3 regions of the Pseudomonas sp. GW458-11-26-14-LB4 genome follow, and region 1 is predicted to be linked to each of the others. Evidence: predicted binding sites of a transcription regulator. Region 1 holds the regulator's gene; each other region holds the start of a gene.
What was found. The regulator sigma-54, encoded in region 1, starts transcription at its own class of promoters, with help from an activator protein. The targets are predictions, from matches to a motif close to ANTGGCATNNANNTTGCTNT.
Positions count from the first base shown of each region.

Region 2: AC07XZ_RS03860 (flagellar basal body rod protein FlgF) is a predicted target of sigma-54. The motif match lies at 3,646-3,665, and genes of this name have one in related genera.
Region 3: flgB (flagellar basal body rod protein FlgB) is a predicted target of sigma-54. The motif match lies at 5,361-5,380, and genes of this name have one in related genera.

Region 1 covers NZ_JBWKYU010000012.1:171,527-178,820, forward strand. The annotation lists gene AC07XZ_RS17720 (ATP-binding cassette domain-containing protein) at 1-31, opposite strand, end outside; gene AC07XZ_RS17725 (KpsF/GutQ family sugar-phosphate isomerase) at 308-1,282, shown strand; gene AC07XZ_RS17730 (KdsC family phosphatase) at 1,283-1,807, shown strand; gene lptC (LPS export ABC transporter periplasmic protein LptC) at 1,816-2,388, shown strand; gene lptA (lipopolysaccharide transport periplasmic protein LptA) at 2,375-2,920, shown strand; gene lptB (LPS export ABC transporter ATP-binding protein) at 2,920-3,645, shown strand; gene AC07XZ_RS17750 (RNA polymerase factor sigma-54) at 3,832-5,325, shown strand; gene hpf (ribosome hibernation-promoting factor, HPF/YfiA family) at 5,399-5,707, shown strand; gene ptsN (PTS IIA-like nitrogen regulatory protein PtsN) at 5,719-6,183, shown strand; gene rapZ (RNase adapter RapZ) at 6,186-7,043, shown strand; gene AC07XZ_RS17770 (HPr family phosphocarrier protein) at 7,059-7,294, shown strand, end outside.
Region 2 covers NZ_JBWKYU010000002.1:230,580-237,873, forward strand. The annotation lists gene AC07XZ_RS03840 (amino acid aminotransferase) at 1-414, opposite strand, end outside; gene AC07XZ_RS03845 (4a-hydroxytetrahydrobiopterin dehydratase) at 414-770, opposite strand; gene phhA (phenylalanine 4-monooxygenase) at 881-1,672, opposite strand; gene AC07XZ_RS03855 (sigma-54-dependent phenylalanine hydroxylase transcriptional regulator PhhR) at 1,953-3,515, shown strand; gene AC07XZ_RS03860 (flagellar basal body rod protein FlgF) at 3,720-4,460, shown strand; gene flgG (flagellar basal-body rod protein FlgG) at 4,506-5,291, shown strand; gene flgH (flagellar basal body L-ring protein FlgH) at 5,345-6,040, shown strand; gene AC07XZ_RS03875 (flagellar basal body P-ring protein FlgI) at 6,068-7,156, shown strand; gene flgJ (flagellar assembly peptidoglycan hydrolase FlgJ) at 7,168-7,294, shown strand, end outside.
Region 3 covers NZ_JBWKYU010000021.1:70,251-77,544, reverse strand. The annotation lists gene AC07XZ_RS23785 (ribonucleoside-diphosphate reductase subunit alpha) at 1-1,647, shown strand, start outside; gene flgE (flagellar hook protein FlgE) at 2,377-3,690, opposite strand; gene flgD (flagellar hook assembly protein FlgD) at 3,721-4,449, opposite strand; gene flgC (flagellar basal body rod protein FlgC) at 4,465-4,908, opposite strand; gene flgB (flagellar basal body rod protein FlgB) at 4,912-5,319, opposite strand; gene cheR (protein-glutamate O-methyltransferase CheR) at 5,561-6,388, opposite strand; gene AC07XZ_RS23755 (chemotaxis protein CheV) at 6,436-7,294, opposite strand, start outside.

The DNA of each region.
Region 1 (7,294 bases):
GCTCGACCGCGTAGGCGTTATCGGCACTCATCTAAACTCCTTGCGATGCAGCCTCTCACTCGGACGCCTGGCTTCCTGGAAGAAAGCCCCTACATCCCGGGCAGGCCGAACTGGCGGCGAACTATATCACTGCAAAGGGCAAGCGCCCAAGGCCTGCACCGGCCCGCATTCGGCGAGTTGAAGGGCTTCAGGCCTTATTTACAGAGTTTTGGTAACGAGGAATGACAAAGCACGACGAACTTGCGTGAGGCTTTTCAACATAACCGCTATAATCGCCGCCTTTTCATCGGGCTATACGATTTCTGACATGAGCCAAACCAGCGACCTGATTCAATCGGCACAACGCACCATCCGCCTCGAAGTGGAAGCCGTACAAGGCTTGTTGCCCCATATCGACGCCGATTTCGTACGCGCTTGCGAGATGATTCTGGCCAGCAAGGGCCGTGTTGTCGTGGTCGGTATGGGCAAGTCCGGGCACATCGGCAACAAGATTGCCGCGACCCTGGCCAGCACCGGCACCCCGGCGTTTTTCGTGCACCCGGCCGAGGCCAGCCACGGCGACATGGGCATGATCACTCGCGATGACGTGATTCTGGCCCTGTCGAACTCCGGCTCCACTAACGAAATCGTCACCCTGCTGCCACTGATCAAGCGCCTGGGCATCCAGCTGATCAGCGTCACCGGCAACCCGCAATCGCCGCTTGCCAAGGCTGCCGAGGTCAATCTCAACGTTCACGTCGAACACGAAGCCTGCCCGCTGAACCTCGCACCGACCTCCTCGACCACCGCTGCGCTGGTCATGGGCGACGCCCTGGCCGTGGCGCTGCTGGAAGCGCGCGGCTTCACTGCCGAAGATTTCGCCTTTTCCCACCCGGGCGGCGCACTGGGCCGACGCCTGCTGCTGAAAGTGGAAAATGTCATGCACGCCGGTCAGGAACTGCCGCAGGTACAGCGCGGCACCCTGCTCAAGGACGCGCTGATGGAAATGACCCGCAAGGGTCTGGGCATGACCGTCATTCTTGAAACGGACGGCAAACTGGCCGGGATCTTCACTGACGGCGACCTGCGCCGCACCCTGGATCGCAGCATTGATATCCATAGCGCCACCATCGACCAGGTAATGACCGTGCACGGCAAGACCGCCCGCGCCGAGATGCTCGCGGCCGAAGCCCTGAAAATCATGGAAGACCACCGAATCAACGCGCTGGTTGTCGTAGATGAAGAGGATCGCCCGATCGGCGCCTTCAACCTCTCCGATCTGCTGCGCGCAGGAGTGATGTAAATGAGCACCGATCTGCTGCAACGCGGCAAAGCCATCAAACTGGCGGTTTTCGACGTCGACGGTGTCCTCACCGACGGTCGCCTGTACTTCCTTGAAGACGGCAGCGAGTTCAAGACTTTCAATACACTCGATGGCCAGGGCATCAAGATGCTGATGAATGCTGGTGTACAGACCGCCATCATCAGTGGTCGCAAGACCCCGGTGGTCGAACGCCGGGCAAAAAACCTGGGGATCCCGCACCTGTTTCAGGGCCGCGAAGACAAACTGGTCGTGCTCGACGGTCTTCTGGAGCAACTGGGCCTAAGCTATGAGCAAGTGGCTTACCTCGGTGACGACCTGCCGGACCTGCCGGTGATCCGCCGTGTAGGGCTGGGCATGGCCGTGGCCAACGCCGCCCCCTTTGTGCGCGAGCACGCCCATGGCGTCACCCAGGCCCGTGGCGGCGAAGGTGCCGCCCGCGAATTCTGCGAACTGATCCTGCGCGCACAAGGCAGCCTCGACGCCGCCAACAACGCGTACCTGTGAGTCCAACCATGTTTAGCAAAAAGTTTCGCAACATCCTGCTGTTCGGTTGCATCGCAGCGATATTCGGTGCGGTCGGCTACTGGAACATCAGCCCGGAACGCTTCCTCGACAAACCGCCGGTTTCGGCAGAGGAAAGCCCGATCGACTGGTATGCGACCAATACCCACACGATCCAGTACCTCGAAGACGGCAAAGTGCAGTACGAAATGACGTCCGACAAGGCTGAGCACGTCAAGGCGACCGACATTACACTGGTCACCAAGCCTGATCTGAACATGTTCCGTGGCACCGATTTCCCATGGCACGTGACCAGTGAACGCGGTGAAGTGAACTCCGGTGGCACCGAGGTCGAGCTGATCGACTCGGTACGCGTCAAGCGCACCGACGAAAAGAACCGCGACACCCTGATCACCTCCACTCGCATGACGGTGTTCCCGCAGCAGCAATATGCGCAGACCCAGCAACCCGTTAGAATCGACGGCGCTGGCGGTGTATCGACTGGCGTAGGAATGAAAGCGTATTTGAAGGAAAGCAGGATACACCTGCTATCGAACGTAAGAGGACAGTATGAGGCTCGTTAAAACCCTCCCTATTTTGCTCAGTCTGGGCGCAGCACTGGGAAGCGTGAGCGCCTGGGCTCTGCCGAACGATCAAGAGCAGCCAATCCGTATTCAGGCCGACGATGCCCAGCTGGACGACAAGAACGGCGTTGCTACCTATAAAGGTGACGTGATCATCACTCAGGGTTCGATGATCGTCAAAGGCAATACCGTGACCATCACCCGCACCCAGACCGGCGATATCGACGTCGTGACCTCGGTGGGCAACCTTGCCTACTTCGAGCAGTTGCAGACGGCGGGCGACACCAAGCCTGTACAGGGCTGGGGCGTGACCATTCAGTACCACGCCGCGCAAAACCGCGTTGTGCTGATCGACAAGGCGAAAGTCGTCGACAAGGACAACAACACCACTCAGGGCGAGAAAATCGTCTATGACACGGTGAAAAAGCTGGCCAGCGCTGGTCGTGCCACCGGCAACAAGGTCACCGAAGCGCGTCCGCGCATTGACATGGTGATCCAGCCGAAGAAGAAAACCGACGAGAAAACCCAGTAATGGCAACTCTGAAAGCTCAGCACCTGGCCAAGGCCTATAAAAGCCGCCAGGTCGTGCGCGACGTCAGCCTGTCGATCGACAGCGGTCAGATCGTCGGCCTGCTCGGCCCGAATGGCGCCGGCAAGACCACCTGCTTCTACATGATCGTCGGTCTGGTCCAGGCCGATCAGGGTCGCGTACTGATCGACGATCTGGACGTCAGCCACCAGCCGATGCACGGTCGCGCCAAGGCCGGTATCGGCTATCTGCCGCAAGAAGCGTCGATCTTCCGCAAACTGTCGGTAGCCGACAACATCATGGCCATCCTTGAGACCCGTCAGGAGCTCGACAAGGCCGGTCGTCGCAAGGAGTTGGAAAGCCTGCTGCAGGAATTCCACATCAGCCACATCCGCGACAACCTCGGCATGAGCCTGTCCGGTGGTGAGCGCCGCCGGGTGGAAATCGCCCGTGCACTGGCCACGGCACCGAAATTCATCCTGCTCGACGAACCGTTCGCCGGTGTCGACCCGATCTCTGTCGGCGACATCAAGCAGATCATCCACCACCTCAAGGCCAAGGGCATCGGTGTACTGATCACCGACCACAACGTCCGTGAGACGCTGGATATCTGCGAAACCGCCTACATCGTCAACGATGGCCAGTTGATCGCCGAAGGCGACTCCGCGACCATCCTCGCCAACGATCTGGTGAAGGAAGTCTACCTGGGCCACGAGTTCCGCCTGTAAGCTCGACGGTATTCGACCAGCCGTCCGGGTGCTGTAACGTTGAAGCGCTTTTTTATACGCTTTTATTGTTACAGCGCTCTAGGCAAACACGACAGTTTCAGGCATATAATTTGCTTAAGTTTGGCGCTCCGGCGCCCTGTAGTGGATGGCGCATAGCGCCGGCGAATAAGGTGTTAAGCCCCTGCCATGAAACCATCGCTAGTCTTGAGAATGGGCCAGCAGCTGACGATGACACCGCAGCTGCAACAGGCCATCCGCCTGCTCCAATTGTCTACCCTGGATCTGCAACAGGAAATCCAGGAGGCTCTGGAATCCAATCCGATGCTCGAACGCCAGGAAGACGGCGACGACTTCGACAACTCCGATCCCATGGCCGACAACGCCGAACAGAAGCCCAACACCGAGATCCAGGAACCTTCTTATCAGGAGACCGCGCCGACAGTCGACAACCTCGAAGACGGCGAATGGAACGAGCGAATCCCCAACGAACTGCCCGTTGACACCGCCTGGGAAGACGTCTACCAGACCAGCGCCAGCAGCCTGCCGAGCAGCGACGATGACGAGTGGGACTTCACCACCCGCACCTCCGCCGGCGAGAGCCTGCAAAGCCACCTGCTGTGGCAGTTGAACCTCGCACCGATGTCCGACACCGATCGCCTGATCGCCGTCACCCTGATCGATTGCATCAACAATCAGGGCTACCTGGACGAAACCCTCGAAGAAATTCTCGAAGCCTTCGATCCCGAGCTCGACATCGAGCTGGACGAGATCGAAGCCGTCCTGCACCGCATCCAGCAATTCGAGCCGGCAGGCATCGGCGCACGCAACCTGGGCGAATGCCTGCTGCTGCAATTGCGCCAGCTGTCGGCCAAGACCCCTTGGCTGGCCGAGGCCAAACGTCTGGTCACCGATTACATTGACCTGCTCGGCAGCCGCGACTACAGCCAGCTGATGCGGCGCATGAAGCTCAAGGAAGATGAACTGCGCCAGGTCATCGAACTGGTGCAGAGCCTCAATCCGCGCCCAGGCTCGCAGATCGAATCCACCGAAGCCGAGTACGTGGTGCCTGACGTCATCGTGCGCAAGGACAACGAGCGCTGGCTGGTCGAGCTGAACCAGGAATCGGTACCGCGCCTGCGGGTCAACGCCCAATACGCCGGTTTCGTGCGCCGTGCCGACACCAGCGCCGACAATACCTTCATGCGCAATCAGTTGCAGGAAGCTCGCTGGTTCATCAAGAGCCTGCAGAGCCGCAACGAAACCCTGATGAAAGTAGCCACCCAGATCGTCGAGCATCAGCGCGGCTTTCTGGAGTACGGCGACGAAGCCATGAAGCCGCTGGTCCTGCACGACATTGCAGAGGCGGTTGGCATGCACGAGTCGACGATTTCCCGGGTGACCACGCAGAAATTCATGCATACCCCACGGGGCATATATGAACTGAAATACTTTTTCTCCAGCCATGTGAGCACCTCAGAAGGCGGTGAATGCTCGTCCACGGCGATCCGCGCGATCATCAAGAAACTGGTTGCCGCGGAAAATCAGAAAAAGCCGTTGAGTGACAGCAAGATCGCTGGTTTACTGGAGGCACAAGGCATTCAGGTGGCTCGCCGCACCGTCGCCAAGTACCGCGAATCCCTCGGGATCGCGCCTTCGAGCGAACGCAAGCGGTTGATGTAAGCCACGTTACAGCGTTCCAGTGGCAGGCTCTTCGGCCTGCCGCTTTATGCACTGGCAACGAAGGAGAAGCTGTATGCAAGTCAACATCAGTGGACACCAACTGGAAGTTACCCAGCCTCTGCGCGAGTACATCGAGCTCAAGCTCAAGAAGCTCGAAGGGCATTTCGACAAGATCACCAACGTACAGGTCACGATGTGCGTCGAAAAGCTGAAGCAGAAAATCGAAGCCACGCTGCATATTCCCGGCAACGAGGTCGTCGCAAACGCGGAACATACCGATATGTACGCTGCGATCGACGCGTTGACCGACAAGCTTGATAAACAACTCAAAAAGCATAAGGAAAAGACCCAGAGCCTGCTTCAGGGCGCTACCGGTCGATAACCCCCACCCCCATGATCCGACTTGAAAGTATCCTGACCCCCGGCCGTTCCCTGGTGAACGTGCCGGGCGGCAGTAAAAAGAAAGCCCTCGAACAAATTGCCAACCTGATCGCCCGGGAAGTTCCGGATCTGGAGATGCAAGATGTCTTCGAGGCTTTGATTGCCCGTGAAAAACTGGGTTCCACCGGTTTTGGCAACGGCATCGCCATTCCTCACTGCCGCCTCAAGGGCTGCGAAGCGCCGATCAGTGCTCTGATGCACCTTGATGCCCCTATCGATTTCGACGCTATCGACGGCGCGCCTGTGGACCTGCTGTTCGTCCTGCTGGTGCCGGAAGCCGCCACCGATGCGCACCTGGAGCTGTTACGCCAGATCGCCAGCATGCTCGACCGCAAGGACGTGCGCGACAGACTGCGCAGCGCGCCAAGCAACGAAGCCTTGTACCAGGTTGTACTGGAAGAACAGAACAGGCCGTAACCATGCGCTTGATCATTGTCAGTGGCCGTTCCGGCTCGGGTAAAAGTACCGCCCTGGATGTCCTTGAGGACAACGGCTACTACTGCATTGACAACCTGCCAGCCGGCTTGTTGCCAGACCTCGCCGAGCGCGCGCTGGTTCATACCGAAATGCTCCAGCCACAGGTGGCGGTCTCGATCGACGCCCGCAACCTGCCGAGCCATCTGTCACGCTTTCCAGAGTTGCTCGAGGAAGTGCGCAGCCGGCACATCCAGTGTGATGTCCTGTACCTGGACGCCGATGACGAAACGTTGCTCAAACGTTTTTCGGAAACCCGTCGTCGCCACCCGCTCAGCAATGCCAATCGCTCGCTGGCCGAAGCCATCAACGACGAAACCGCGCTGCTGGGCCCGATCGCCGATCTGGCCGACCTGAAGGTCAATACCACCAATCTGAACCTCTACCAGCTGCGCGATACCATCAAGCTGCGACTGTTGAACCAACCGGAGCCGGGGACTGCATTTCTGGTGGAGTCGTTCGGTTTCAAACGCGGCATGCCGGTGGATGCGGATCTGGTGTTCGATGTACGCTGCCTGCCCAATCCGTACTGGAAACCGGAATTACGCGCACAATCCGGGCTCGATGAGCCTGTGGCGGAATACCTGGCGGCGCAGCCGGAAGTCGAAGAGATGTTCCAGGACATCTATGCGTACCTGTTCAAATGGCTGCCGCGCTTCGCTGCGAGCAATCGCGCTTATGTGACCATTGCCATTGGCTGCACCGGCGGACACCACCGTTCCGTCTACCTGACCGAACGCCTGGGTCAGGCCCTGCAGAAAACCCTGAAGAACGTCCAGGTTCGCCACCGCGACCTCAGCTAAAGGATTCACACCGCGATGCCTGCTCTGGAAATCGAAATCATCAACAAGCTGGGCCTGCATGCCCGGGCGTCGGCAAAGTTCGTTGGCGTGGCGGGTCAATATCCCGACTGCACGATCAGAGTGGGTCGCACCCCGGAAACCACGGTTGATGGCAAAAGCATCATGGCGATGATGATGCTCGCCGCCGGCAAGGGCACCAAAATCCACCTGAGTACTGAGGGTCATCAGGAACAGGAAGCCATGGATGCGCT
Region 2 (7,294 bases), on a different contig from region 1:
GAAAATCGTTTCGTGGATCGGCCAGGTCGGGTTGCTCAGCCACACGCCTTTGCCCGGCAGGCATTGCGCGATGAAGTCTGCCGCCAGACGCAGGGCGCCCGTGCCACCCGGGGTCTGGGTGGCGCCGGCGCGTTGCTCGGCGATCAGTGCCGAATCGGCACCGAGCACCAGCTCGTTGATGACCTTGCCGAACAGCGGATTGCCGTGGCCACCGATGTAGGTCTTGGTGTCCTGGCTCTCGACCAGACGCGCCTCGGCGATTTTCACCGCCTCGGGGATTGGCGTCAGGCCCTGGGCATCCTTGTAGACGCCCACGCCGAGGTCGAACTTGCGCGGGTTGGAGTCCTGCGCGTAGGCCTCCATCAGGCCGAGGATCGGGTCGCCGGGCACCCGGCCGATGGCGTCGAAGTGCATTACTTGCGTCCTTCTGCGGTCTTGGCCACTTCGTCAGTGCGCGCGGCCATGATGAAGTCGTTGCGGTGCAGGCCTTTGATCGAGTGGCTCCACCAGGTCACGGTGACTTTGCCCCACTCGGTCAGCAGGCCCGGGTGGTGACCTTCGGCCTCGGAGATCTCGCCGACGGCGTTGGTGAAGGCCAGCGCGTGCTTGAAATTCTTGAACAGGAAGACTTTTTCCAGCTGCATGATGCTGTCGCGTACTTCGATGTTCCAGTCAGGGATCTGCTTGATCAGGATCGGCAGCTCTTCATCGCTGACTTGTGGGGCATCTGCACGGCAGGCTTCGCAATGGGCTTGGTTCAAAGTGGACATGGTGGACTTCCTGAAATCTGAAGGTGTTTTTTTATATTGGCGGTCAGTGTCGCCACGCTAAACCAAAGTGGCGACGACGGACAGACTCACTTGTAAGCAAAAGTCGCGGGTCACGCGGCTTTTGGTTTTGGCGGAAACTTCGGTGCGTGCAGACCCAGCTGCATGCCTTGCTTGACCATGGCCATGATGTCTTCGTGGGCCAGGTCGAACAGGCGCTTGAGGTTCGGCAGGACGAAATACAGCGGTTGCAGGATGTCGATGCGATACGGCGTGCGCATTGCTTCCAGCGGATCGAAGGCTTGATGCTCGGGCTCGTCCGACAGCGAGTAAACGGTTTCTTTCGGCGAAGACAGGATGCCGCCACCGTAGATGCGTTTGCCTTGCGGGGTGTCGACCAGGCCGAACTCGATGGTCATCCAGTACAGGCGCGCCAGATAAACGCGTTCTTCCTTGGTCGCCTGCAGGCCGAGCTTGCCGTAGGTGTGGGTGAATTCGGCGAACCACGGGTTGGTCAGCAGCGGGCAGTGGCCAAAGATCTCGTGGAAAATGTCGGGTTCTTGCAGGTAGTCCAGTTCTTCACGGGTGCGGATGAACGTAGCCACCGGAAACTGCTTGCTGGCGAGCAATTCGAAAAAGGTCTGGAAAGGGATCAGCGCGGGAACTCGGGCAACCTGCCAACCGGTGGTCTCGCCGAGCACCTTGTTGATCTCGCCCAGTTGCGGAATGCGGTCGTGGGGCAGACCGAGTTTTTCGATACCGTCCAGGTATTCCTGGCACGCGCGACCCTCGATCACTTTCAACTGGCGGGTGATCAGCGTGTTCCACACCGCGTGTTCTTCGGCGGGGTAGTCGATAAAACCTTGCGCATCGGGCTCGCGGGCCACGTATTGCGTCTGCTTCATACTGCTCTCCTGCGAGGGGAATTTCGTTCTTGTTATGTCCTGCGATGAACTGAGAAATACCCCGGAACGTTCGTTGTTGCAGCAGGTTGAAGACTGCTGGAGTAGGAAAAGTCTCTTTAATTCGTAAAATTTTCGTTACGCTTCGTGCGATAAGTCGTGTTTGCGGTGACTGTCGGGTTTGAAAAGGCCGATGGCTGTCACATAATCTTGACGACTATCTTGCGCGCTGCGCAGAAAATTCCGGCGCCAGACCGCCTCTTCACCTGTTTCGGGCCTTTATATGCGTATCAAAGTCCACTGCCAGAACCGCATCGGCATCCTGCGCGACATTCTCAATCTGCTGGTGGAGTACGGGATCAACGTCGCCCGTGGCGAGGTGGGCGGTGAGCATGGCAACGCGATCTATCTGCATTGCCCGAACCTGATCAACATTCAGTTCCAGGCGTTGCGACCGAAGTTCGAGGCGATTGCCGGGGTGTTCGGCGTCAAGCGGGTAGGGCTGATGCCTAGCGAGCGGCGGCACATGGAGTTGAATGCGCTGCTCGGTGCGCTGGAGTTTCCGGTGCTGTCGATCGACATGGGCGGCTCCATCGTGGCGGCCAACCGTGCGGCGGCGCAGTTGCTCGGGGTGCGGGTGGACGAGGTACCGGGTATTCCATTGTCGCGTTACGCCGAGGATTTCGACCTGCCGGAACTGGTGCGCGCCAACAAATCGCGAATCAACGGCATGCGGGTCAAGGTCAAGGGCGACATCTTTCTGGCCGACATCGCGCCGCTGCAATCGGAACACGACGACAGCGAGGCCATGGCCGGTGCCGTGCTGACCTTGCACCGCGCGGACCGCGTCGGCGAGCGCATCTATAACGTGCGCAAACAAGAGTTGCGTGGCTTCGACAGCATCTTCCAGAGCTCGAAAGTGATGGCGGCGGTGGTGCGTGAAGCACGGCGCATGGCACCGCTGGATGCACCGCTATTGATTGAAGGCGAAACCGGCACCGGCAAAGAATTGCTGGCACGGGCCTGCCATTTGGCGAGTCCGCGCGGACAGTCGCCGTTGATGGCGCTCAACTGCGCGGGGCTGCCGGAGTCGATGGCCGAGACCGAACTGTTCGGCTACGGCCCCGGTGCCTTTGAAGGCGCGCGCGCCGAAGGCAAGCTCGGGCTGCTGGAGTTGACGGCGGGCGGCACGCTGTTCCTCGATGGCGTCGGCGAAATGAGCCCGCGCTTGCAGGTGAAATTGCTGCGCTTCCTGCAGGACGGCTGCTTCCGGCGGGTGGGCAGCGATGAAGAGGTTTACCTGGATGTGCGGGTGATCTGCGCAACCCAGGTCGACCTGTCGGAATTGTGCGCACGAGGTGAGTTTCGCCAGGACCTGTATCACCGCTTGAACGTGCTTTCGCTGCACATCCCGCCACTGCGCGAATGCCTCGACGGTTTGACGCCGCTGGTGGAGCACTTCCTCGATCAGGCCAGCCGACAGATCGGCTGCCCGCTGCCGAAACTGGCGCCGGCGGCGATGGACCGGCTCAGTCACTACCATTGGCCTGGCAATGTACGGCAGCTGGAGAACGTGCTGTTCCAGGCGGTTTCGCTGTGCGATGGCGGGACGGTCAAGGCCGAGCACATTCGCCTGCCGGATTACGGCGTGCGTCAGCCGCTTGGCGATTTCTCCCTCGAAGGCGGGCTGGACGAGATTGTCGGGCGCTTCGAGAAGGCGGTACTGGAGCGACTGTATTCAGAGCATCCGAGCAGCCGGCAACTGGGCAAGCGGCTCGGGGTTTCGCACACCACGATTGCCAACAAGCTGCGTGAGTATGAAGTCGGCAAGGACGCGTCCGAGTGATCACGGCTGGATCGGGTGTTTGCCGCCAAGCGGCATGACACCGCCGGTTTTTCGACTTCGATACATTTCCCTCATCCTCGCAAAATCCCTCAAGTCCTTTGTTTACCGGGCCCTCAGCCGCCAGAAAAAAGTTGGTCTGCAAATTGCTTATGGCTCAGCAGTACAGCGGTGGGCGGCAAACGTCCGGCATGCAGAGGAAAGAGTGTGGACAAGTACCTTTATGTGGCAATGACCGGCGCCAGCCAGAACGCACTGGCGCAAAAGGCTCATGCCAACAACCTGGCGAACATCTCCACCAATGGTTTTCAGCGCGACCTGGAGCAGGCGCGTTCGATGCCGGTGTTCGGTGACAGCTTTCCGGCGCGTGCGTTTGCCATGAGCGAACGGCCCGCCACCGACTTCACGCCGGGCTCGCTGGTGCAGACCGGCCGTGACCTCGACGTCGCCGTGTCGGGCAACGGCTGGATCGCCGTGCAGAACCCTAATGGCGGTGAAAGCTACGTGCGCACCGGCAGCCTCAATATCGATGCCCTCGGCGTGTTGCGTGCCGGCAACGGCATGCCGGTCATGGGCAATGGTGGACCGATCGCCGTGCCGCCGGAGCAGCAGGTGGAAGTCGGTGAAGACGGCACCATCAGCATCCGTGCGATGGGCGAGGGTCCGCGCGTCATGGCCGAAGTCGACCGCATCAAGCTGGTCAACCCGGACATCAAGAACATGAACAAGGGCCTGGACGGTTCGATTTACACCAAGGACGGCCAGCCTGCGCCGGCCGATGCCAACGTCAAACTGGTGTCGGGTTTCCTGGAGTCGAGCAACGTCAATGCCGTGGAAGAGATGACGTCGGTGCTGGCCCTGGCCAAGCAGTTCGAACTGCACGTCAAGATGATGAATACCGCCAAAGACGACGACCAGGCCATGGCTCGGGTCTTGCAGATCAGCTAATTATCAGAACGTCGCGCCGTAAAACAGGCGCACGAGGAGAATCGAATGCTTCCGGCTCTATGGGTTGCCAAAACCGGTCTGTCCGCCCAGGACACCAACCTGACCACCATTTCCAACAACCTGGCGAACGTGTCGACCACGGGTTTCAAACGTGACCGCGCCGAGTTCCAGGACCTGCTGTACCAGATCAAGCGTCAGCCAGGCGCCCAGTCGACCCAGGACAGCGAACTGCCGTCAGGTCTGCAAGTGGGTACCGGTGTGCGCATTGTCGGCACCCAGAAAAACTTCACCGCCGGCAGCCTGCAAACCACCGAGCAGCCGCTGGACATGGCCATCGACGGTCGCGGTTTCTTCCAGATCCTGCAGCCGGACGGCACCACGTCCTACACCCGTGACGGTACTTTCCACCTCGACTCCAACGGCCAGATCGTCAACGCCAGCGGTTTCGCCCTGGAGCCGGCGATTGTCATTCCGAACAACGCCCAGACCTTCACCGTAGGTCGTGACGGCACCGTGTCGATCACCGTTGCCGGCAACGCCGCGTCGCAAGTGATCGGCAACCTGCAAACCGCCGACTTCATCAACCCGGCCGGTCTGCAAGCGGTGGGCAACAACCTGTTCCTGGAAACCGCCGCTTCCGGTGCACCGCAAGTCGGTACTCCGGGCCTGAACGGTTTCGGCACCACCCTGCAGAACACCCTGGAAACCTCCAACGTCAGCACCGTGGAAGAGATGGTCAACATGATCACCACCCAGCGCGCGTACGAGATGAACTCCAAGGTGATCTCCACCGCCGACCAGATGCTCTCGTTCGTAACGCAGAATCTGTAATCAAGTCTATGAGGCGGCCATGAGGTCGCCTGCAACACCGTGAGGTAAGGGTCATGAAGCGCTTTGTATCTGTTGTGGCATTGAGTGGGGTCGTCTCGCTCGCGGGCTGCGTCGCTCCGACGCCCAAGCCCAATGATCCTTACTACGCCCCGGTGTTGCCGCGCACACCGTTGCCGTCGGCCGCCAACAACGGCTCGATCTATCAGGCCGGTTTCGAACAGAACCTGTACAGCGACCGCAAGGCGTTCCGGGTCGGCGACATCATCACCATCACCCTGAACGAGAGGACCCAGGCCAGCAAGAACGCCAACTCGCAGGTGGCCAAGAACAGCAAGACCGGCATCGGTCTGACGTCGCTGTTCGGCAGCAGTGCGACCACCAACAACCCGATCGGCAGCAATGACCTGAGCCTGAGCGCCAGCTACGAAGGCGACCGCGCGACCAAGGGTGACAGCAAGGCCGCCCAGGGCAACACCCTGACCGGTTCGATCACCGTGACCGTCGCCGACGTGCTGCCCAACGGCATCATCGCCGTGCGTGGCGAGAAGTGGATGACCCTCAACACCGGCGACGAGCTGGTGCGGATCGCCGGTCTCGTGCGGGCCGATGACATCGCCACCGACAACACCGTGTCCTCGACCCGGGTCGCCGATGCGCGCATCACCTACTCGGGCACCGGCTCGTTCGCCGATGCGAGTCAGCCAGGCTGGTTCGACCGTTTCTTCCTCAGCCCGCTGTTCCCTTTCTAGGTGGCTACGTTGAATTTCAGAAGTCTCATGATGGCCGCGTTCCTGTTGTCGGCGGCCTTCAATGCACAAGCCGAACGGTTGAAGGACATCGCCAGCATTTCCGGCGTGCGTTCCAACCAGTTGATCGGCTATGGCCTGGTGGTCGGTCTTAACGGCACCGGCGACCAGACCACGCAGACCCCGTTCACCCTGCAGACCTTCAACAACATGCTCTCGCAGTTCGGCATCAAGGTGCCGCCGGGATCTGGCAACGTGCAGCTGAAAAACGTTGCGGCGGTATCGGTGAGTGCCGATCTGCCGGCGTTCGCCAAGCCGGGTCAGCAGGTCGATATCACCGTGTCGTCCATCGGTAACTCCAAGAGCCTGCGCGGCGGCACCCTGTTGCTGACCCCGCTCAAGGGTATCGACGGCAACGTTTACGCCATAGCCCAGGGCAACCTGGTGGTTGGCGGTTTCGACGCCGAAGGTCGTGACGGTTCGAAGATCACCGTCAACGTTCCGTCGGCCGGTCGCATCCCTGGCGGTGCGTCGGTCGAGCGTTCGGTGCCGAGCGGTTTCAACCAGGGCAACAGCCTGACGCTGAACCTCAACCGTTCCGACTTCACCACCGCCAAGCGCATCGTCGACAAGATCAACGACATGCTCGGCCCTGGCGTTGCCCAGGCCATCGACGGCGGTTCGATCCGTGTGACCGCGCCGCTCGATCCGAGCCAGCGTGTCGACTACCTGTCGATCCTGGAAAACCTCGAAGTCGACCCGGGTCAGGCCGTGGCGAAAGTCATCATCAACTCGCGTACCGGCACCATCGTCATCGGCCAGAACGTGAAGGTATCGCCGGCCGCCGTGACCCACGGCAGCCTGACCGTGACCATCACCGAAGACCCGATCGTCAGCCAGCCAGGCCCGCTGTCCAACGGCCAGACCGCCGTGGTACCGCGCTCGCGGGTGAATGCCGAGCAGGAAGCCAAGCCGATGTTCAAGTTCGGCCCGGGCACCACCCTCGACGAGATCGTCCGGGCGGTGAACCAGGTCGGCGCAGCGCCGGGTGACCTGATGGCCATCCTCGAAGCACTGAAGCAGGCCGGCGCGTTGCAAGCCGACCTGATCGTGATCTGAGGACGGCGACCATGGATATGCGCAAAAGCGGTCTGGTCAGCAGCAGCGATTCGGGTTCGTACTCCGACCTCAATCGTCTGAACCAGCTGAAGGTCGGCGACAAGAACAGCGACGGCAACATGCGCAAGGTTGCGCAGG
Region 3 (7,294 bases), on a different contig from region 1:
AAGGGCACCAACGGCAAATCGCAAGGCGTGGTTCCGTTCCTGAAAGTGGTGAACGACACCGCCGTCGCCGTTAACCAGGGTGGCAAGCGCAAAGGCGCTGTCTGTGCCTACCTGGAAACCTGGCACATGGACATCGAAGAGTTCATCGAGCTGCGCAAGAACACCGGTGATGACCGTCGTCGTACCCACGACATGAACACCGCCAACTGGATCCCTGACCTGTTCATGAAGCGCGTCTTCGATGACGGCAAATGGACCCTGTTCTCGCCGTCCGAAGTACCGGATCTGCACGACCTGACCGGCAAGGCCTTCGAAGAGCGCTACGAGTACTACGAAGCCCTGACCGAGTACCCGGGCAAGGTCAAGCTGTTCAAGACCATCCAGGCCAAAGACCTGTGGCGCAAGATGCTGTCGATGCTGTTCGAAACCGGCCACCCATGGCTGACTTTCAAAGACCCGTGCAACCTGCGTAGCCCGCAGCAGCACGTCGGCGTTGTTCACAGCTCGAACCTGTGCACCGAGATCACCTTGAACACCAACAAGGACGAGATCGCGGTCTGCAACCTGGGCTCGATCAACCTGCCGAACCACATCGTCGACGGCAAGCTGGACACCGCCAAGCTCAAGCGCACCATCGACGTCGCCGTGCGCATGCTCGACAACGTGATCGACATCAACTACTACTCGGTACCGCAGGCGAAGAACTCCAACTTCCGTCACCGTCCGGTCGGCCTGGGCATCATGGGCTTCCAGGACGCGCTGTACCTGCAGCACATTCCTTACGGTTCCGACGCTGCCGTCGAGTTCGCCGACAAGTCGATGGAAGCGGTCAGCTACTACGCGATCCAGGCTTCCTGCGACCTGGCCGACGAGCGCGGCTCGTACGAGACGTTCCAGGGTTCGCTGTGGTCCAAAGGCGTACTGCCGCTGGATTCGCAACAGATCCTGATCGAAGCACGCGGCCAGAAGTACATCGACGTCGACCTGACCGAATCCCTGGACTGGGCACCGGTTCGCGCCCGTGTACAGAAAGGCATCCGTAACTCGAACATCATGGCCATCGCACCGACCGCGACCATCGCCAACATCACCGGCGTATCGCAGTCGATCGAACCGACTTACCAGAACCTGTATGTGAAATCGAACCTGTCGGGCGAATTCACCGTGATCAACCCGTACCTGGTTCGCGACCTGAAGGCTCGCGGTCTGTGGGACTCGGTCATGATCAACGACCTGAAGTACTACGACGGTTCGGTTCAGCAGATCGAGCGCATCCCGCAAGAACTCAAAGAGCTCTACGCGACCGCATTCGAAGTGGACACCAAGTGGATCGTTGACGCCGCCAGCCGTCGTCAGAAGTGGATCGACCAGGCCCAGTCGCTGAACCTGTACATCGCCGGCGCATCGGGCAAGAAACTGGACGTGACCTACCGCATGGCCTGGTACCGTGGTCTGAAAACCACCTACTACCTCCGTGCCCTGGCCGCGACCAGCACCGAGAAGTCGACCATCAACACCGGCAAGCTGAACGCTGTATCCAGCGGCGGCAACCACGGCGACGACTCGGTCCTGGCAGCCCCTGCCGGCCCGGCTCCAGTACCGAAGGCTTGCGCCATCGACGAGCCGGATTGCGAAGCTTGCCAATAAGCTGAGCTGAATCGGGCGTTGCGAAACGCCTGATCCGAGAAACCCCCGACAGACTTCTGGTTTGTCGGGGGTTTTCTTTTGCCCGCGATAAAAGCAAAAGCCGCCCTCACCCTAGCCCTCTCCCGGAGGGAGAGGGGACTGACCGAGGTGTTTGGGAGAGATACGCCGACGTGAAATACCGAGGTGAACTTGGGTTTTGAAACGCATCCAACTCAACTCCCGCATCTTCCTCTCCAAAGCCCCCTCACCCTAACCCTCTCCCGAGGGAGAGGGGACTGACCGAGTTGTTTGGGAGAGATACGCCGACGTGAAAGACCGAGTTGAACTAAAGCAAACATCCCTGCTTCCACCACTCAATACGATGAGCGTTAGCTCGAGTAAGGCTTTTGACGTGCCGGCCCCATCGGAAGGCTGAGTGGAGGGATTTATCCGGGGGTGGGAGCGCAGCGACCGTGCGGCGCAGCCGCATGCATCGAGAGGAGGTGCAGCGAAGCAAACCGTAGGCGATGCCCCCGGATGAATCCCGTAACGAAGGAACACCGAGCCAAAGCGAGGTGCCGAACGCCGGGGCCCAGCGTTTTGGTTCCTTTTGGGCGTTTGCAAAAGGGACTCGCCGTAAGGGCGAAACCGCCAGCGGCAACACCCGCAGAAACGGATAAACACCCCAAACCGCAGCCAAAAAAAAGCCCCTCAAAAAGAGGGGCTCCCATACAAAACCAAACCCAGAAATCAGGTCATCTGAATAATGGTCTGCATAATGGTGCTCTGAGTCGAAATGGTCTTGGCATTCGCCTGATAGTTACTCTGACCCTTGATCAGATCAACCAGCTCATTGGTCAGGTTAACGTTCGACTCCTCCAGCGAGTTCGAAACAACCGAACCCAGCGTACCGGTCTCCGGCGCATCGTAGCCCGGAATACCCGAAGCGTAAGTCTCTTTCCAGCTGGTACCACCAATCGGCTGAAGACCCTGCTCGTTGGTGAAGCTCGCCAGCGCAACCTGGCCGATGGCCTTGCTCTGGTTGTTGCTGAAGTTGGCAAACAGCGTACCGGTACCGTCGATGGTCAGGTTGGTGATCTGGCCAGTCGCGTAACCATCCTGAGTCGGGATCGAACGCGCGGTGTCAGCGTTGAACTGAGTGGTCTTGGCCATCGAAATGGTGATGCCAGCCGGGTTCGCCGAAGCACCGTTGGCCTTCCACACGCCGTTGGTGACAGTACCCGGTACCCAGCCAGTGAGTTTCAGGTCGCTGCTGATCACGGCAGGCGGCGTGCTGACCTGAGTCAGTTGACCGGTGGAGTCGAAGGTCATGGTCGAAGCGACAGGTGCGGTGACTTTCGGATCGCTGCCGGTAGCATCCGGGTTACGACCGTCTACCAGGGTGTAGACCTTCCAGGTGTTGGCACCGGTTTTCACCATGTATTGGTCCATGACGTGGGAGTTACCCTGGCTGTCATAGATCGGGGTGCTGAACGACTTGGTGTAGGTCTCGGTCTTGCTAGGGTCGAACTTGCCGGCCGCCACTGTGTCGTCGATCACCGGAGCGGTCGAGTTCAGGTTGATGGTCGAGGTCACCAGCGAGGTGGACTTCGGCGCGAGGTTCGAGGTGTCGATCTTCAGGTCGGTCAACACGCCGTTGATGACCTTGCCGTTGGAGTCCACACCATAGCCTTGCAGACGCGAGGTGTAGTCGGTGTTGGTGATGAAGCCGTCCTTGTCGACCTTGAACGTACCGGCACGGGTGTAGGAGATCGAGCCGTTGTTGCTCAGGGTGAAGAAGCCCGAACCGTTGATGCCCATGTCCAGCACGTTGCCGGTGTTGTTGATGTCGCCTTGGGTGAACTGCTGGGAAACGTTGGCCAGGCGCACACCGTTGCCGATGACCTTGCTGCCGCTACCCAGGCGAGTGGCCGAGTAGACGTCTTCGAATTCTGCACGGGACGATTTGAAACCGGCGGTCGCAACGTTGGCGATGTTGTTGCCGGTCACGTCCAGTTGCTTGTTGGCTGCATAGAGACCGCTAAGGCCGATATTGAAAGACATATTCCACTCCTTTGTGCCGGTTAGTCGGCTCTATATACCAATGGTTTGTACTTTGGACAGGGCAACGGTGCCCTTGCCGGACAGGTTGAGCATCAGCTCGCCACCGGTCTGGCTGATCGTCACGCTGGTGACCGTGGCTGGCAGGTAGGTCGCCATATCGGTCGAGGTACCGTTGATCGAGGCGTTCGCCTTGACGGTGTAGGTACCGGTTTTCACCAGGTTGCCGTCCTTGTCCTTGCCGTCCCATGTGAAGCTCGCATTGCCGGCGGCGCGGCTGCCCAGGTCGATGGTGCGAACAACGGTGCCGCTGCTGTCGGTGATGGAGACGGTGCCGCCGGCAATCGACGACGGAACGGTGACCGAACCGGTCATGCCTTTGCTCGGATCGTCGAGCTGTACCGAGTTGGTCTGCACGATCACGTTGCGGCCGACCAGCGACGAAGCCTGCAGGGCTTGCGACGAGTTGTAGTTGCCGGCCAGCGAGCTGACGGTGCTGTTGAGGGTGGTGATCCCCTCAAGGCTGCTGAACTGCGCCAACTGGGCAACGAATGCGCTGTTGTCCTGCGGGTCGAGCGGGTTCTGGTTCTTCAGCTGGGTTACCAGCAGTTGCAGGAACGCGTCCTTGCCCAGGGCCTGGCCGCCGGTCGAGCTGTTGGTGGCCGAAGCGATGCCGCCGGTGGTCGTGCTACTGGTCTTCTTCGAAGAGTTGGCCAGTATGTCGTTCATCGTCAGGCTGCTGGTGGTATCGGTAACACTCATGGCAGTCGCCCCTTATTACTGACCGAGGGTCAGTACCTTCTGCATCATGGTCTTGGCGGTGTTCATCATTTCGGCGTTGGTCTGGAACGACCGGCTCGCGGAAATCATGTCAGCCATTTCTTCCACCACGTTGACGTTCGGGTAGTAGACGTAGCCCTTTGCGTCGGCTGCCGGATGGTTCGGCTCGTAGCGCGCTTCGAGGTTGCTCTGGTCTTCGACCACGCCCATGACCTGCACGCCCTGGCCCGCAGCATCCTGGTTCTGGAACAGCGAATTGCTGCCGCCGCTCTGGCCGCCCTGGAACATGGTGGCGAATACCGGGTGACGGGCACGGTAGGTCTGATCGATGCTCGACGAGACGGTCTCGGCGTTGGCGATGTTCGAAGCCACGGTGTTGAGGCGGGTGGTCTGGGCGCTCATGCCGCTGCCGGCAATGTTGAAAACGCTGGACAGGGACATGGATTACTCTCCGCGCAGGGCTGATACCAGCCCTTTGAATTTGCTGTTGAGCAGGGTGAAGCTGGCCTGGAAGCCGACCGCGTTTTCCGCGTAGTTCGACTGTTCCAGCTGGGCGTCCACGGTGTTCTGGTCGATCGACGGCTGCATCGGCGTGCGATACATCAGCGACTCGTCGCCATTGCCCAGCCCTTCAGCTTCGATGTGACGGCTGTTGGTCATGTTCAGGGCGATGGTGCCGTTGGCGTTCTTCTGGCTCTGTGCTTCGAGCACTTTGGAGAACTCCAGATCCCGCGCCTTGTAGTTCGGGGTATCGGCGTTGGCGATGTTGTTGGCCAGCACTTCGGCACGCTGGGCGCGGAAGCCCAGAGCCTTTTCGTGAATGCCGAGCGCTTTATCGAAGCTGATGCTCATGTCGGGAACCTTCAGGTGACCGGATTTTTCGTAACAGGGTTATAGCAAGCGGCGTGCCAGTTTGAGAAAGCCCCGGATTACGGGGCTTTGCGCGGAACCGGCAACGCGGCAATGCCAGAAAAGCGGCAACCGGTTTCCGCCGGACGCCGCTTTTCTGCCGCCGCCTGCCACCGGCAAAACCTTCAGGCATAAAAAAACGGGAGCCCCTGAGGACTCCCGTTTCTTGTGTTGCCGGTCTTGATCACTTCGCCTGGTAGATGATCCCCGGGCTGCACTGAACCATCTGGTAATGATCCGGCAGACCGTTCAGCGCCTCGGAAGCGCCAAGGAACAGATAACCGCCCGGCTTCAGCGTGCTGTGGATGCGCAACAGGATGTCCTTCTTCACCTCGGCGGAGAAGTAGATCAGCACGTTGCGGCAGAACACGATGTCGAACTTGCCCAGGCTTGCGTAGCTGTCGAGCAGGTTGAACGAGCGGAACTCCACCCGGTTCTTGATCGGTGCCTTGATCACCCAGCGCCCCGGCCCTTTCGGGTCGAAGTAGCGCTGCAGACGATCGGCGGACAGACCGCGACCGATTGCCAGGCTGTCGTACTCGCCGGTCTTGCAGTTGGTCAGCATGCTGCCGGACAGATCGGTGGCAACGATCTGCACACCCATCTTCAACTGGCCGATGTTGGTCCGCTCGAACTCGTCGATCGACATCGACAGCGAATAGGGTTCCTGACCCGACGAGCAGGCCGCCGACCAGATCCGCAGACGCTGGTTGGGAGCGGCCTTGATCGCTTCGGGCAGCACCTTGTTCTTCAAGACTTCAAACGGATAGGTGTCGCGAAACCACAGGGTTTCGTTGGTCGTCATGGCATCGACCACCTGCTCGCGCAAACCGCTGCGCGGCTGGGTCTGGATGCGCTGAACCAGCTCACCCAGGGACTTGATGCCTTGCTGCTCCATCAGTTTGTTGAGACGGCTCGACACCAGGTACTGCTTGTTTTCACCGAGCAAAATGCCACAGGCTTTTTCCAGGAAGACCCGGAACTGTTCGAAATCCAAATTACCCGTAGACAAATGATGCCGCCTCTTAAATCGTGTTGAACGCCAGGGGCAAAAGGCCCTTAGCTGATATCTGCTGCTTTGATCCGGTCGACTACCCGGGATGCCAGGTCATCAGGACGGAATTTGGCCAGGAAGTCATCGGCACCGACTTTCTTGACCATCGCCTGATTGAACACACCCGACAACGAAGTATGCAGGATGATATGAAGCTTTTGCATGCGAGGGTCGCTGCGGATCTCGGCCGTCAGGGTGTACCCGTCCATCTCCGGCATTTCGATGTCGGAGATCATCATCAGGAACTCTTCTTCCGGCTTCTTGCCCTCGTCGACCAGCTTGCGCAGGTAATCCAGCGCCTGCTTGCCGTCGTTCAACGCCACCACTTCGACGCCGACCGTCTGCAGGCAACGCGTCACCTGCTTGCGCGCCACCGACGAGTCATCGACCGTCAGCACCCGCAGCGACAACGCCTTGCTCTGGGTCTCGACATCCACCACGCCGACCGAAATCGCTTCCGGCGTCGGCGCAACTTCCGCCAGCACCTTCTCGACGTCGATGATTTCGACTAACTGATTGTCGACCCGAGTCACAGCGGTCAGGTAATGATCGCGTCCGGTGCCCTTGGGCGGCGGATGGATCTCTTCCCAGTTCATGTTCACGATACGTTCCACCGAGCGCACCAGGAAACCCTGCGTCTTGGTGTTGTATTCCGTGATGATCACGAACGGACTGTTCTTGTCTTTCAAAGCACCGGAGCCGGTCGCCATCGCCAGATCAAGGATCGGAATGGTCGCCCCCCGGATATTCGCCACCCCGCACACGACAGGACTGGACTTGGGCATCAGCGTCAGTTGCGGGCATTGCAGCACTTCCCGAACCTTGAACACGTTGATCCCGTAGAGCTGCTGGCCGTCGAGACGG